Regions from separate parts of the Anaerostipes sp. PC18 genome, predicted to be linked through region 3. Evidence: predicted binding sites of a transcription regulator. Region 3 holds the regulator's gene; each other region holds the start of a gene.
What was found. Region 3 encodes Rex, which represses fermentation and respiration genes when NADH is low (regulators of the CRP and FNR family bind a similar motif). Its sites were predicted from a motif close to ATTGTTAANTANTTAACAAT; they were not measured.
Positions count from the first base shown of each region.

Region 1 (3,260 bases), 650 kb from region 3:
GCATTGCGTCTGCCGCCGCCTTCGCATTCGGTCCTACAACGTTGTCGTCTGCTGCAAACTTCACTTCCTGACCTAATAACTCACTCAAACGTGCCGCCACCGGTGCAAGAGATAATTCCGGTTTCGGCTCTCCTTTCGGTTTTCCTAAGTGAGAGCAAAGGATCAGTTTCCCGCCGTCTGCGATTAGCTTCTTTAATGTAGGAAGTGCCGCAACCAGGCGGTTCTCATCTGTGATTTTTCCATCCTGAAGCGGTACATTAAAATCACAGCGCACTAAGACTTTCTTTCCTTTTACGTTGATATCATCTACTGATTTTTTGTTTAACATGTTCTTTCCTCCTGGGATTTCTTATAGGATTAAATCGAATGCCTATCCTGCCGGATTGCCTTCTTTAACAAACAAAATAAAAAAACGGGTCCGGTCCAAAAAGACCGGACCCATTTGAGTCTTTATACCTTATCGTGCAAAGCACGCTGCCCGAAGGGCATAAAATACAGTGTGCCCTGTGGGTATGGTATTGCAGAATACTACACTGAATATTGATGCCTGTCCGCATCCACAGCGCTGATGATTATGCTAATTCTGCAAAGTATTTGATTGTTCTTACCATCTGGCTTGTGTAAGAGTTTTCGTTGTCATACCAAGATACAACCTGAACTTCGTATAATCCGTCACCAATTTCAGTAACCATTGTCTGAGTTGCATCAAATAAAGAACCGTATTTGATTCCGATGATGTCAGAAGATACTAATTCTTCTTCTGTATATCCGAAAGATTCTGTAGCTGCTGCTTTCATAGCTGCGTTGATTCCATCAACAGTTACGTTCTCTCCCTTAACAACTGCTGTTAAGATTGTTGTAGAACCTGTCGGAACCGGTACACGCTGAGCAGATCCGATTAATTTTCCGTTTAATTCAGGAATAACTAATCCGATAGCTTTTGCAGCTCCTGTGGAGTTAGGAACGATATTGACTGCTGCTGCACGTGCTCTTCTTAAATCACCTTTTCTCTGTGGTCCGTCAAGAGTCATCTGATCTCCTGTGTAAGCATGTACTGTCAACATGATACCAGACTGAACCGGTGCGTACTTGTTAAGAGCATCAGCCATAGGTGCTAAGCAGTTTGTTGTACAAGATGCTGCTGAGATGACTGTGTCTTCTTTTGTCAATGTTTCATGGTTTACATTGTATACGATAGTTGGAAGATCGTTTCCAGCTGGCGCAGAAATAACAACTTTTTTAGCTCCTGCCTGAATGTGTGCAGATGCTTTATCTTTAGATGTGTAGAATCCTGTACATTCTAATACAACGTCTACGTCTAATTCTCCCCAAGGAAGTTTTGTTGCGTCTGCTTCTGCATAGATTTCGATTTCTTTTCCGTCTACTACGATTGAAGATTCTTTTGCTTCTACTTTGTCAGCTAATGCATATCTTCCCTGTGCAGAATCATACTTTAATAAGTGTGCTAACATCTTAGGATTTGTTAAATCGTTGATTGCTACAACTTCATAACCTTCAGCTCCGAACATCTGTCTGAATGCAAGACGTCCGATACGTCCAAATCCATTAATCGCTACTTTTACTGCCATCTCAATTCCTCCTAAGTCTTGAATGAATAATTTAATGTTGTCTGTCAATTGTCAATCTATTGACAAACTTCCTTTTTATTTTAAACAATATGTCCAAAAATATCAAGTCTATTTTAGCATTTCTCTCATGTATACAAAATCATATCTTTGTACAAGATTACCAAAAGCTTTATTTTTCATTCTCATCGATGATATAATTGGCAATATTGTCGGCATAGTCCGAAATACGCTCCAGACTTGTCATCATATCAATATAGATCACTCCGGCTTCAGGTATGCATGACTCCCGTTCCAGCCGTTCAATATGCTGTTTCCGGTACTTTTTCTCCATTCTGTCGACTTCTTCTTCTCCCTGAATTGCCTGTTTTGCAATTTCCACATCGTCTTTCTCAATAGCCCTGATGGCATAATCAAACGTTTTAATGACCTGAGCCGTCATTTTGTGCAATTCGTCCTTTGCAAGATCAGAAAATGCAATTTTATCGTCATGCTTTATCTGCATGAATTCAGCAATATTTTCGACATGATCTCCTGCCCTCTCGATATCCGAAATTGTGTAGAATAAATCCGTGACAATTTTGCTCTGTTTCTCCGTCAGTGCCAGATTGCTGATCTTTACAAGATACCCGGTGATCATAGTTTCTAAATGGTTGATGACCTTTTCATCCCTGAATACCTTGTCCAGCTGTTTTTCACTCGGCTGCGGATTCATGGCTTCCTTCGTAACACGCTTCATATTTTTCAGAACGATATCACCCATGCGCACTACTTCTTTGACTGCGTTTTCCACTGCAAAAGAAGGAGTCTCCAGGATACGCGGATCCAGGTGACGCAGCACCATCTCTTCTACTTCCTCGTCTTCCTCATCTTCCGGTTCTTCGTGGATAATCAGTCCTGACAGTTTCACCAATACATTGGCAAACGGGAACAGCAGTACAGTGACTGATACATTGAAGATAGAATGGAAAATAGAGATCTCCGTACTCGAAATATGCTGCATGGCCAGATGGTCAAACACTCCGAAGAAAATGGTCATGATAATTCCATAAATAGCAGCTCCGATGATGTTAAAAGATAAGTGAATTACCGCCGCCCTTTTTGCGGTTTTGTTTGCACCCGCACTGGATAAAAGAGCCGTTATACATGTACCGATGTTCTGCCCCAGCGTAATGAAAACGGCGGAACGCCAGTTTACAATGCCCTTCATGGCAAGTGTCTGAAGAATACCGACGGATGCAGAAGAACTCTGAATGATCGCTGTAACGACAGCTCCTACAAGAATTCCCAAAATAGGATTCCCCCCGAGAACTTCAAAAGCCTTTGCGAAAATAGGGCTGCTCTGATATACTCCGATGGAACTGGACATAAAAGAGAGTCCGATAAAAAGAACACCGAAACCTACGGCGATCTCTGCCTTCTGATTTAACTTTTGTTTATTTGAAAAAGTTACAATAAATGCTCCGATGGCTAAGATCAGCGGTGCAAAAAATTCAGGTTTCAGTGCCCCTGCCCATTCATTTGCCGACACAAGCCATGCGGTGATCGTAGTTCCGACGTTCGCACCCATAATAACGCCTGCTGCCTGGGTAAGATTCATGATGCCTGCATTCACAAAACCTACGACCATAACGGTAGTTGCCGAACTGCTTTGGATGATGGCTGTGACCAAAG
Region 1 is NZ_CP121164.1:1,328,460-1,331,719, reverse strand. Features, by position in the region: gene P8F77_RS07210 (phosphoglycerate kinase) at 1-328, opposite strand, end outside; gene gap (type I glyceraldehyde-3-phosphate dehydrogenase) at 573-1,589, opposite strand; gene P8F77_RS07200 (Na/Pi cotransporter family protein) at 1,759-3,260, opposite strand, start outside.
Region 1: a site for Rex is predicted at 1,637-1,656, ahead of gap (type I glyceraldehyde-3-phosphate dehydrogenase). Genes of this name have one in related genera too.

Region 2 (3,260 bases), 410 kb from region 3:
CTGACGGATACTTTTTGTTTCATTAGCTTCTGATATATATACTCAGCAGCCACACAGGTGACAATGGAGACCGCAATGGTCACAGCCGCAGATGCACCGAAGATATAGATACCAAAAACTGTGGCCGGGAGTAATGCAAGGATTACGTCCAGCATAATGCTTTGTGTTGAGCTTTTGTCCCTTACGTGCGGGTTTGCTGAAACACGATATAATGTTTCGTTCATATGTACCTCTCCTTTACTTCTTTCTACGATTTGCCAAGACCTGTTTGCGTCCTGTCTTCATTGACTGTGCCAGGTTTCTCTTCGCCGGACAGATAAAAGAACAGCATCCGCATTCCACACACTCATCTCCGTGGAGTGCCTCAAATGCTTCAAAGTTATTGTTATCTGCCAGTACGGACAGTCTCGCCGGCATTAACTTCTGAGGACAGACGCTGACACAGCGCCCGCAGTTGATACAGTTGCTCGGCTCTACGGCAGACACAGGGTCCTTTGTAAATGCAAGCAGAGAAGAAAATGTTTTGACAGCCGGAACGTCGGTAGTAAACATGGCCATTCCCATCATCGGACCTCCGGAGATCACCTTTTCAGGCTGTCCCTTAAATCCACCGGCCGCTTCGATCAGTTCGTTGACGTTGGTTCCCGTGCGGACTAAAAGGTTTTTAGGGCTCTCAACCGCATCTCCGGTCACCGTTACCACACGGCGGAACAAAGGTCTTCCCTCTTTTACCGCTTCCTTGACAGCAACAATCGTTGCCACGTTGTCCACAATACATCCTGCATCTGCCGGAAGCATACTGGAATTGATGGCTCTTCCCGTAGTCGCATAGATCAGGGAACGCTCCGCTCCCTGCGGATATTTTGTCTTTAACTCTGCAACCGAAATTCTTGCATCTCCTTTGACACAATCGCTGACTTTGGCAATGGCATCTTTTTTATTGTCTTCCACTGCGATGATTCCTTTTGCCTTCGGGAACAAGTCAAGAACAATGTTAAGACCTTCCACGAGGACTTCCGGAGTCTCCATCATGATCCTGTAATCTCCGGTTATGTAAGGCTCACACTCCGCACCATTGACAATGATGTACTCGATGGCATCCGGATCTTTCGGAGCCAGCTTCACATGAGTCGGGAAACCTGCCCCTCCGAGCCCGACGATCCCTGCGTCTTTGATCGCAGCGAGAACCTCGTCTCTGGTCATATCCTGATACGGCTTTGCTTTAAACTCCGCTTCTTTAAATTCTCCGTCGTTTTCTATTACAATTGCATTTACTTTTGCCCCGGCGGGAGTCACTCTCGGCTCGATTGCTTTCACCGTACCCGAAACAGAGCTGTAAATATTGGCAGACACAAAACCGCCTGCCTCTGCAATCTTCTGTCCCGCCAGTACCTGATCACCTTTTTGTACGATCGGTTTCGCAGGTGCCCCGATATGCTGGCCGACAGGTAAAACAACATCTCCTTTAGGCAGATATTCGGTGATCGGAGAATTTTTTGCGTATTCTTTCCCGTCATCCGGATGAACTCCGCCGCTAAATGTAAACAATGCCATTTTTAAGCCTTCCTTTCTCTTTTCTTTAATTTCCATATCTTTAATGATAAATTGTTTAGCATGCAAAATCAACTTTCGACATTTTTTTCACAAATGAAATCCCACAAAATAACACACATCTCACTAAAATCTTTTCATTCTTTTACTTTTTTCATCTTTTTGCACAGAAAAAGAAACAATAATGCTTTCTATATGTGAATTAATTATCAATCTAAAAGGAGTCCCCGATCCTGAGAACTCCCTCTTTGAAGTTTTATCTAATGCCTGATCTGTCCATTGCCATAAATAATAAATTTGGTAGTCGTCAGCGCATCGAGTCCCATCGGTCCCCTTGCATGGATCTTTTGGGTGCTGATTCCGATCTCGGCTCCAAAGCCGAACTCGAATCCATCGGTAAATCTCGTGGAAGCATTTACATAGACTGCAGCCGCATCGATCTTCTCCAGAAACTCCTGGGCATGGGAATAAGAATCTGTGACAATCGCCTCGGAATGTTTGGTATTGTAGCGGTTGATATGTTTTACCGCCTCATCAAAACTGTCCACGACCTTTACCGAGATAACGGCATCCAGATATTCGGTTCCCCAGTCTTCTTCCGTCGCCCGGATAACCTGGTCACTGACTGCCATGACTCTCTCGTCTCCTCTGACCTGCACTCCCTTTTTCAGCAATGCCTCTACGACAGCCGGAAGATGGGTCTGTACAACATCTTTATGTATGACCAGAGACTCGCATGTATTGCAGGTTCCAAGCCTCTGAGTTTTTGCATTGACCACGATATCGACAGCCATTTGGGGATCTGCATACTCATCGATATAAGTATGGCAGTTTCCGGTTCCTGTCTCGATCACGGGAACCGTGCTGTTTTTCACGACACTCCGGATCAATCCGGCTCCGCCTCTTGGAATGAGGACATCAATATATTCATTCATCTGCATCATCTTTGTGGCAGTTTTCCGGCTGGTATCTTCCAGGAGCTGAATGCCGAATACCGGCATCTTTTTCTTGGCTAATGATTCCTGGAGAACTTTAGTAATCGCAAGATTAGAATGTATGGCGTCGCTTCCGCCGCGGAGCAGGCAGGCGTTTCCTGTCTTAAAGCAAAGAGCAAACGCATCCGCAGTGACATTGGGACGGGATTCATAGATAATCCCCACAACGCCCAAAGGCACGACCTTCTTTCCGATCAGCAGTCCGCTTTTATTGGGCTTCATCTCGGTGACTGCCCCGATGGGATCTTCCAAGTCCGCCACCTGTCTGAGTCCTTCTGCCATGCCTTCGATCCTGTCAACCGTCAGAGTCAGACGGTCCACCAGTGCCTCCGACATCCCGCGCTCCATGGCTGCTTTCACGTCTTTTACATTCTCCGAAAGAATGTAATTCTGGTTTGTCACAAGCTGGTCTGCCGCTTCCCTGAGCAGCTCGTTTTTGTCATTCATAGGCGCCTGCGCCAGAACGACCGACGCTTCTTTTGCCTGTCTTCCTAATTGTTCTAACATAACAACCTCCCTTCTATCTTTATCTCAGTGCTTTCCCTTTGGCTTCAGCGGAGTCACACTTCCGTCCTCATTCTTTATGCTGATATGATTCAGCTGTCCGCGCAGATTTGCCCGGACAGACTGGATATATTCTTCTCTCAGCTTTTTCTGCTCCTTCTTTTCCTTCTCTGAAAGCCCGATGGACTTTTCCAGATGATATAATTCATT
Region 2 is NZ_CP121164.1:1,566,766-1,570,025, reverse strand. Features, by position in the region: gene P8F77_RS08455 (RnfABCDGE type electron transport complex subunit D) at 1-224, opposite strand, end outside; gene rsxC (electron transport complex subunit RsxC) at 238-1,554, opposite strand; gene P8F77_RS08445 (glutamate-5-semialdehyde dehydrogenase) at 1,812-3,053, opposite strand; gene P8F77_RS08440 (DUF896 domain-containing protein) at 3,078-3,260, opposite strand, start outside.
Region 2: a site for Rex is predicted at 1,746-1,765, ahead of rsxC (electron transport complex subunit RsxC). Genes of this name have one in related genera too.

Region 3 (3,260 bases):
ACGCCGAACATTCCTTCCAAAATCCAGTCATAGCCGTTATAATCTATTTCTTTTTTTTGCTCATACCCAAGACGGGTAAGGATATCATACTGCGTCTTTAAATCTCCGGATGCCTTGGACAGCTCCCCCACGACTGTGAAATCCACAGAATATCCTTCCTCCAGAAGGATTCTGGCCGCAGCCAGCGCATCTCCCCCGTTATTTCCGCATCCTGCCACAGAAAGTATCCTGTCACTTTTTCTGACCGTTTCCATGAGCCTTCGGGCAATTTTTTCGCTGGCCCGCTCCATCAGCACAAGACCCGGCATTCCGATCTGCTGTATGGTCTCTTTATCAACATCCTGCATTTCCTGATTTTTCAAAACATATTTCATAGACACTCTCCTATGACAAAAGCCTGTGCCAGCCCCCCTGTGTTCGTAACCGACACATGAAATTTCGTAATCTGCATATCCGATGCCAGCTTTTCGGCTCTGCCTGTCAGTTTCACATAAGGCGCTCCTTTTGAATCCCGGAACACTCCGATCTCATAGGGCTCCAATCCGAAGAAGCCGGTTCCAAATACTTTGGAAACGGCTTCTTTAACTGCAAAATTACCAGCAAGAGTCGTACTGTTTAAACCTGCGTATGCCAGTTCCTCTTCTGAAAAAATCCGGCTTAGGCGGTTCTTTCTCTCCACCATCTTCTGTACCCGCCCGATTTCTATCAGGTCAGTTCCTATACCGACAATCATGGCGTTCCTCCCGTCTTTACTCCGCGCCCTCGCCGTCTTCCCTGCTGTGAATATTGTAAGTCAGCGTCATGAGACTTTCTGCCAGATGGACATTCTCCACGGTCACACTGTCTGGCAGCGTGAGATCCACAGGAGCAAAGTTCCAAAATCCTTTGATGCCCCAGGACACAAGATCTTTGGCAATCTTCGGCGCCTGGTCCTGCGGAAGCGTGAGGGCTGCGATCTTGATCTCATGATTCTTTATAAACTCTTCCATATCGTCAATATCGTGCACTTCTACTCCGTGCACCGTGATGCCGATCAGCTTCGGATTTACATCGAACAGTGCGATCACCTGAAAACCAATGCTGTTATTGTTGAAATCCTGATAATTGGCCAATGCCTGCCCCAGATTTCCGGCACCGACAATGATCATCTGATTGCTCTTGTCAAGCCCCAGGATCTTGCCGATCTCCACGTAAAGGTTTTCTACATTGTAACCGTATCCCTGCTGCCCGAAACCTCCAAAGTTATTCAGGTCCTGTCGGATCTGGGATGCAGTTACTTTCATTCTCTCGCTCAGCTCTTTGGATGAGATCCTCGTAATATTTTTTGCTTTCAAAGCCCCCAAATAACGGTAATATCTAGGTAATCTCTTTATAACTGCCGGTGATATATTCTTATCCATTGATGACATTATTACCCTCCCACTTATTTTATTAACTACTCAAATTAAATAAATTATATAAGATTGTCTAATAACTGTCAAACTTTTCGGTGCGTTTTTTCAGAAATTATGTTATGCTTAAAAAGAATTTTTACAGCTTAGAAATTTTGAAGGAGTGCACTATGGTTTTATCTTGTCAGAATATACATAAAACATTTGTCGACCAGGAAGTCCTGAAAGGAATTTCCTTTCATATCAATGAGAAGGACCGGCTCGCCGTCATCGGCTTAAACGGCGCCGGAAAGTCCACCCTGCTCAAGATCATCATGGATCAGATGACACCCGACGAAGGGGAGATCCACAAAAAGAAGGACGCCGATATCGGCTATCTCGCACAGCATCAGGACCATACTTCTTCCCGCACCATTTATGAAGAGCTTTTGACCATAAAACAAGATGTGATCGAACTGGACAAAAAACTCCGCTCTCTGGAGCATATGATGAAGCATTTAAGCGGCGCAGAGCTCGAAGAAAAGATGGAGGAATACACCAGGACCACTCATTTATTTGAACAGAAAAACGGTTTTGCCTATGAAAGTGAGATCGCAGGAATCTTAAAAGGACTCGGGTTTAAAGAGGAAGACTTTCAAAAAATGATTGAGACACTGTCCGGAGGACAAAAGACAAGGGTAGCTCTCGGAAAACTTCTGCTGATGAAGCCCGAGATTCTTCTCCTGGATGAGCCTACCAATCATCTGGATGTTGAGTCAATCCAATGGCTGGAAAACTATTTAAGCCACTATGAGGGCGCTGTCATCCTGGTCTCCCATGACCGGTATTTCCTGGACAAGATCGTCAACAAGGTGATGGAGATCGAGGCGGGGCATGCGATGCTCTTTGACGGCAACTACACTTCTTTTATTAAGAAAAGGGATCAGGTAAAGGCGATCCGCTTAAAGGAGTACGAAAACCAGCAGCAGGAGATCCGGCACCAGAAGGCGGTCATCGAAAAACTAAAGCAGTTTAACCGGGAAAAATCCATCCGCCGGGCCGAGAGCCGTGAAAAGATGCTGAACAAAATTGATGTCATCGAAAAGCCTGTGGAGATCGACGGGAAAATGCGCTTTGCTATCGAACCGTCGGTTGTCAGCGGAAACGATGTCTTAACGGTGGAACATCTGGAAAAAAGTTTCGGGCCGCATACGCTGTTTTCCGATATAAATTTTGAAATATTCCGCGGCGAGCGCGTGGCATTGATCGGCGCCAATGGAACCGGAAAGACTACGATGTTGAAAATCATCTGCAAACAAATGCCTAAAAACAAAGGACTGATCAGGCTCGGTTCCCAAGTATCCATCGGATATTACGACCAGGCACAGGACAACCTGCATCCGGATAAGACAATCTTCGAGGAGATATCTGATTCCTTTCCGGAACTGACCAACACAAAAATCAGAAATACACTGGCCGCTTTCCTTTTTAAGGGAGAAGATGTATTTAAACTTGTTTCTTCCTTAAGCGGTGGGGAAAAGGGGCGGGTATCTCTTGCGAAACTTATGTTATCCCATGCCAATTTCCTGATTCTTGACGAGCCTACCAACCACTTGGACATTCACTCCAAGGAAATCCTGGAATCCGCCCTGACCCAATACACAGGCACGGTTCTTTACGTATCCCATGACCGGTATTTCATAAACAAAACGGCTACAAGAATTCTTGAACTCTCTCCGAAAGACGGTCTTCACTCTTATCCGGGTGACTACCAGCACTATCTTTTAGAAAAGGAAAAGGAAGGCACGAAAGAGGTACAGGATGCTGAAACTGAGTCTGTATCCGATACGAAGCTGATCTGGCAGAAGCAAAAGGAGAAAGACGCAAAAC
Region 3 is NZ_CP121164.1:1,974,702-1,977,961, forward strand. Features, by position in the region: gene P8F77_RS10795 (NAD(P)H-hydrate dehydratase) at 1-374, opposite strand, end outside; gene acpS (holo-ACP synthase) at 371-733, opposite strand; gene P8F77_RS10805 (redox-sensing transcriptional repressor Rex) at 750-1,409, opposite strand; gene abc-f (ribosomal protection-like ABC-F family protein) at 1,562-3,260, shown strand, end outside.

Region 4 (3,260 bases), 500 kb from region 3:
TTTTCTACTCCTTATTAAGCTTTCTCTTCCATTGCCTTGTATCTCACATTGACAAACAGAGCCAATAATACTCCGACAACAGTGATTCCAATGTTCATTAATAAAATGTCTGCTTTATCCATTGTACCAGCCAGAGAAAGGATTGTATAGTTAGATAAGCTGGACGCAATCATAACTATACTCGTGATAGTTCCTTTGATTTTCGGAAACAGATCGTTCGCTGTCGCTGTCACAAGCTGAAGTACAACGGCTCCTGCGGAATATCCGACAACTGCTGATCCGATGTAGCAGATAGAAGGAGTTCTCAGCAGATAAACAAGCGCAATCATAATCGCTGCGATCAGAGGATATACGAATAAGAATCTTACCCCTTTTATCTTATTAACTAAAACAGTTGTAACAACGATAGCTACGAGAGATCCCGTACTGTAGTATGTCTGCATCACAGAAGGATCACCAATCTTTGCATATTCCTTCGCGAAATCCTGAGCACAGTTCAGCCAGAGCTGGAATGTTGCTGTTCCTGTAAATCCGATGATAATCAGCGCAATACTCTCCAATGAGAAGTTTGCATGTTTGATATCCTGGATCAGAGAAGATTTTGCCCCGCCTGCTGTCTCCATCTTCGGAAGAGGTGCGAATAAAACAAGCACGCCGATGATGGCAATGGCAACACCGCATACGTATAATAATACATTTAAGGAAAGGTTTGCTCCAACGATGGCACCGATCATAAATGGCATTAACAGCTGTGAACAGGAGATTGAAAACTTGGTGAGCATCGTTGCCATACTGGATCTTGGAGCCAGAATTTCAACACAAGCCGGGATCACACCGGTATCCAGGAATGAGTTTGCGATTCCTCCTAATACAGCTGCTATGTATGCAACCGTCATATTTGGTGACATAGCAAGGCCTAAGAAAAAGATCGCATAGGAGCCTGCGCCGATGATGGATGCCACTTTTCTTCCCAGCTTATCAGAAAGAGGTCCTGCAAATGGAAGGGCGATCAAACGTCCAAGCCCCAGCGCTGCCGCTACCATTGTTACCAGCCCGATGTCAGAAGCTCCCCACTGCTTTACCAAAGTTTCTTTTACTGCTACCTGGCCTAATACAGAACATCCGATACCATGGATGAAATAATTTAAGTATAAAATAAACGCACTGGGATAATATTTTTTGTTCATAATTGATTCCTCTCAAATTTCCTCTCTAGATTTAGTCGTATTTAATATCCAACACTTCTTTCATGTGGTCGATCGGCATATGTTTTCCGGTCCACAGGTGGAATGCCGCGTCTCCCTGGAACAGCATCATACCAAGACCGTTCATTGTCTTGCAGCCGGCTTCTTTTGCCATCTTTAAAAGTGCAGTCTCTCTCGGTGCATATATAGTGTCGGTGACGATCAGGTCCGGACGCAGGAATGACGCGTCAGGTATCACTGACTGGCCTTCAAGAGGCTTCATTCCAACACCGGTTGCCTGTGCAAACAGATAGCTGTCTGCAATCTCTTCTTTTAATTTATCTTTATCATCAAGATCATAAAGATTTACGATACAGTCTGTGTTTGCACGGATCTTCTCAACGGTTTTCTCTGCATTCTCCCAGAATTTATCTTTGATATTGAAGATTGACATTTCTTTGACACCGTCCAGTGCCGCCTGAATTTCGATCGCCGTTGCAGCTCCGCCTGCTCCTGTGATTGTCATTTTTTTGCCGATCACATCGATGTCATTGTCTTTCAGTGACTGCATGTAGCCGATTCCGTCGGTAATATGTCCTGTCAAAACTCCGTCTTCATTGACGATCGTGTTGACTGCTCCTGCCATCTCTGCTGCCGGTGAAAGCTTATCTAAGTACTTGCCTACAACTGTCTTGTTCGGCATAGACACGTTGGAACCCTTCAGTTTCAGGGCACGCAGTCCTTTTACCGCATCCTCTAATGTGTCATTGTCAACTTCAAACGCCAAGTATGCATAATCAAGTCCTAATGTGGCAAATGCTTCATTGTGCATTGCCGGTGAACTGGAATGTCTGATCGGATATGCCATCAGCCCGATCAATTCTGTATGTCCTGTGATTCTCTCTGCCATGTGTCATTCTCCTTTTCTACTTACCCTGTTGTTTCTTCACCCAAAAGTTAATTTTTTAACAACCTTACAAAAACTATTATACACGGATCTTATTGATACTTCTAATACATCTTTTAATACTTTTTAATAGATTTTTGCTATCATTTATGTTATGCTTCCTTATATAAATAGCCATTGCACTTTCCCAAGAAACGAGGTACTCTCTATGAATTTAAACCAGCTTTCTTATTTTCAAAAAATCGCAACCCTGCAGCATTATCATCAGGCAGCCAGAGAATTGAATGTATCCCAGCCCAGTCTAAGCCGCTCCATCGCCAATTTAGAAGAGGAACTGGGGCTTCCTCTCTTCCGGAAAAATGGAAGAAATATCGAGCTGACTAAGTACGGAAAGATATTTTTAGAGCATGTCAATAAAATACTCGAAGAAGTGAAGATTGCTGAGGATAAAATGAAGGCTCTGGCCAACTCCAAGGGAGGCCACATCGACCTGGCCTACGTGTTTCCACTTGCCAAATCGTATATTCCCCACCTCGTGCGCAGTTTCTTAAATTCGGAAGGTTCCAGCAATATCACCTTTTCCATGACGCAGGAAATCACTAACAAAATGCTCCGTGATCTGAAGTCTGAAAAATATGACGTCATCTTCGGCTCTTACGTATCCAATGAGCCTGAGATCGAATTCGTCCCGGTCATCAATCAGGAGATGGTTGTCATCACGCCGCTGGAGCACCCCTTGAAGCATAAAAAAGAAGTTCTGCTGGAAGATCTTCTGTCCTACCCAGTCATAGGATATGACCGCACTTCCGGCCTGGGCCAGTTTACAACTTCCATCTACCGGCAAAACCGGATGGAACCTGAGATCGCATTTGAAACCTCCGATGAAAATGCCATTGCCGCTCTCGTAGCCGAGAACTTCGGCATCGGCTTCGTGGCCCATGTGGAATCTCTGAGGGAATATGACGTGGAGATCCTTCACTTAAGCAACGTGAAACCTTATCACACTGTCTACATGGCGTACCTGAAGAACAACATTATGATCCCTGCTGTAGAGAAATTTATTGTCTTCGTAAAAAAAACGATAGACAAAAACTATTGATTTCAAAAAAAATATCAATTTGTTAAATAATTATCTTTGCTTTATAATGAACTTATCATTACAGATCACC
Region 4 is NZ_CP121164.1:1,474,654-1,477,913, reverse strand. Features, by position in the region: gene aroD (type I 3-dehydroquinate dehydratase) at 1-1, opposite strand, end outside; gene P8F77_RS08005 (MFS transporter) at 15-1,187, opposite strand; gene P8F77_RS08000 (shikimate dehydrogenase) at 1,219-2,094, opposite strand; gene P8F77_RS07995 (LysR family transcriptional regulator) at 2,300-3,190, shown strand.
Region 4: a site for Rex is predicted at 2,138-2,157, ahead of P8F77_RS08000 (shikimate dehydrogenase). Genes of this name have one in related genera too.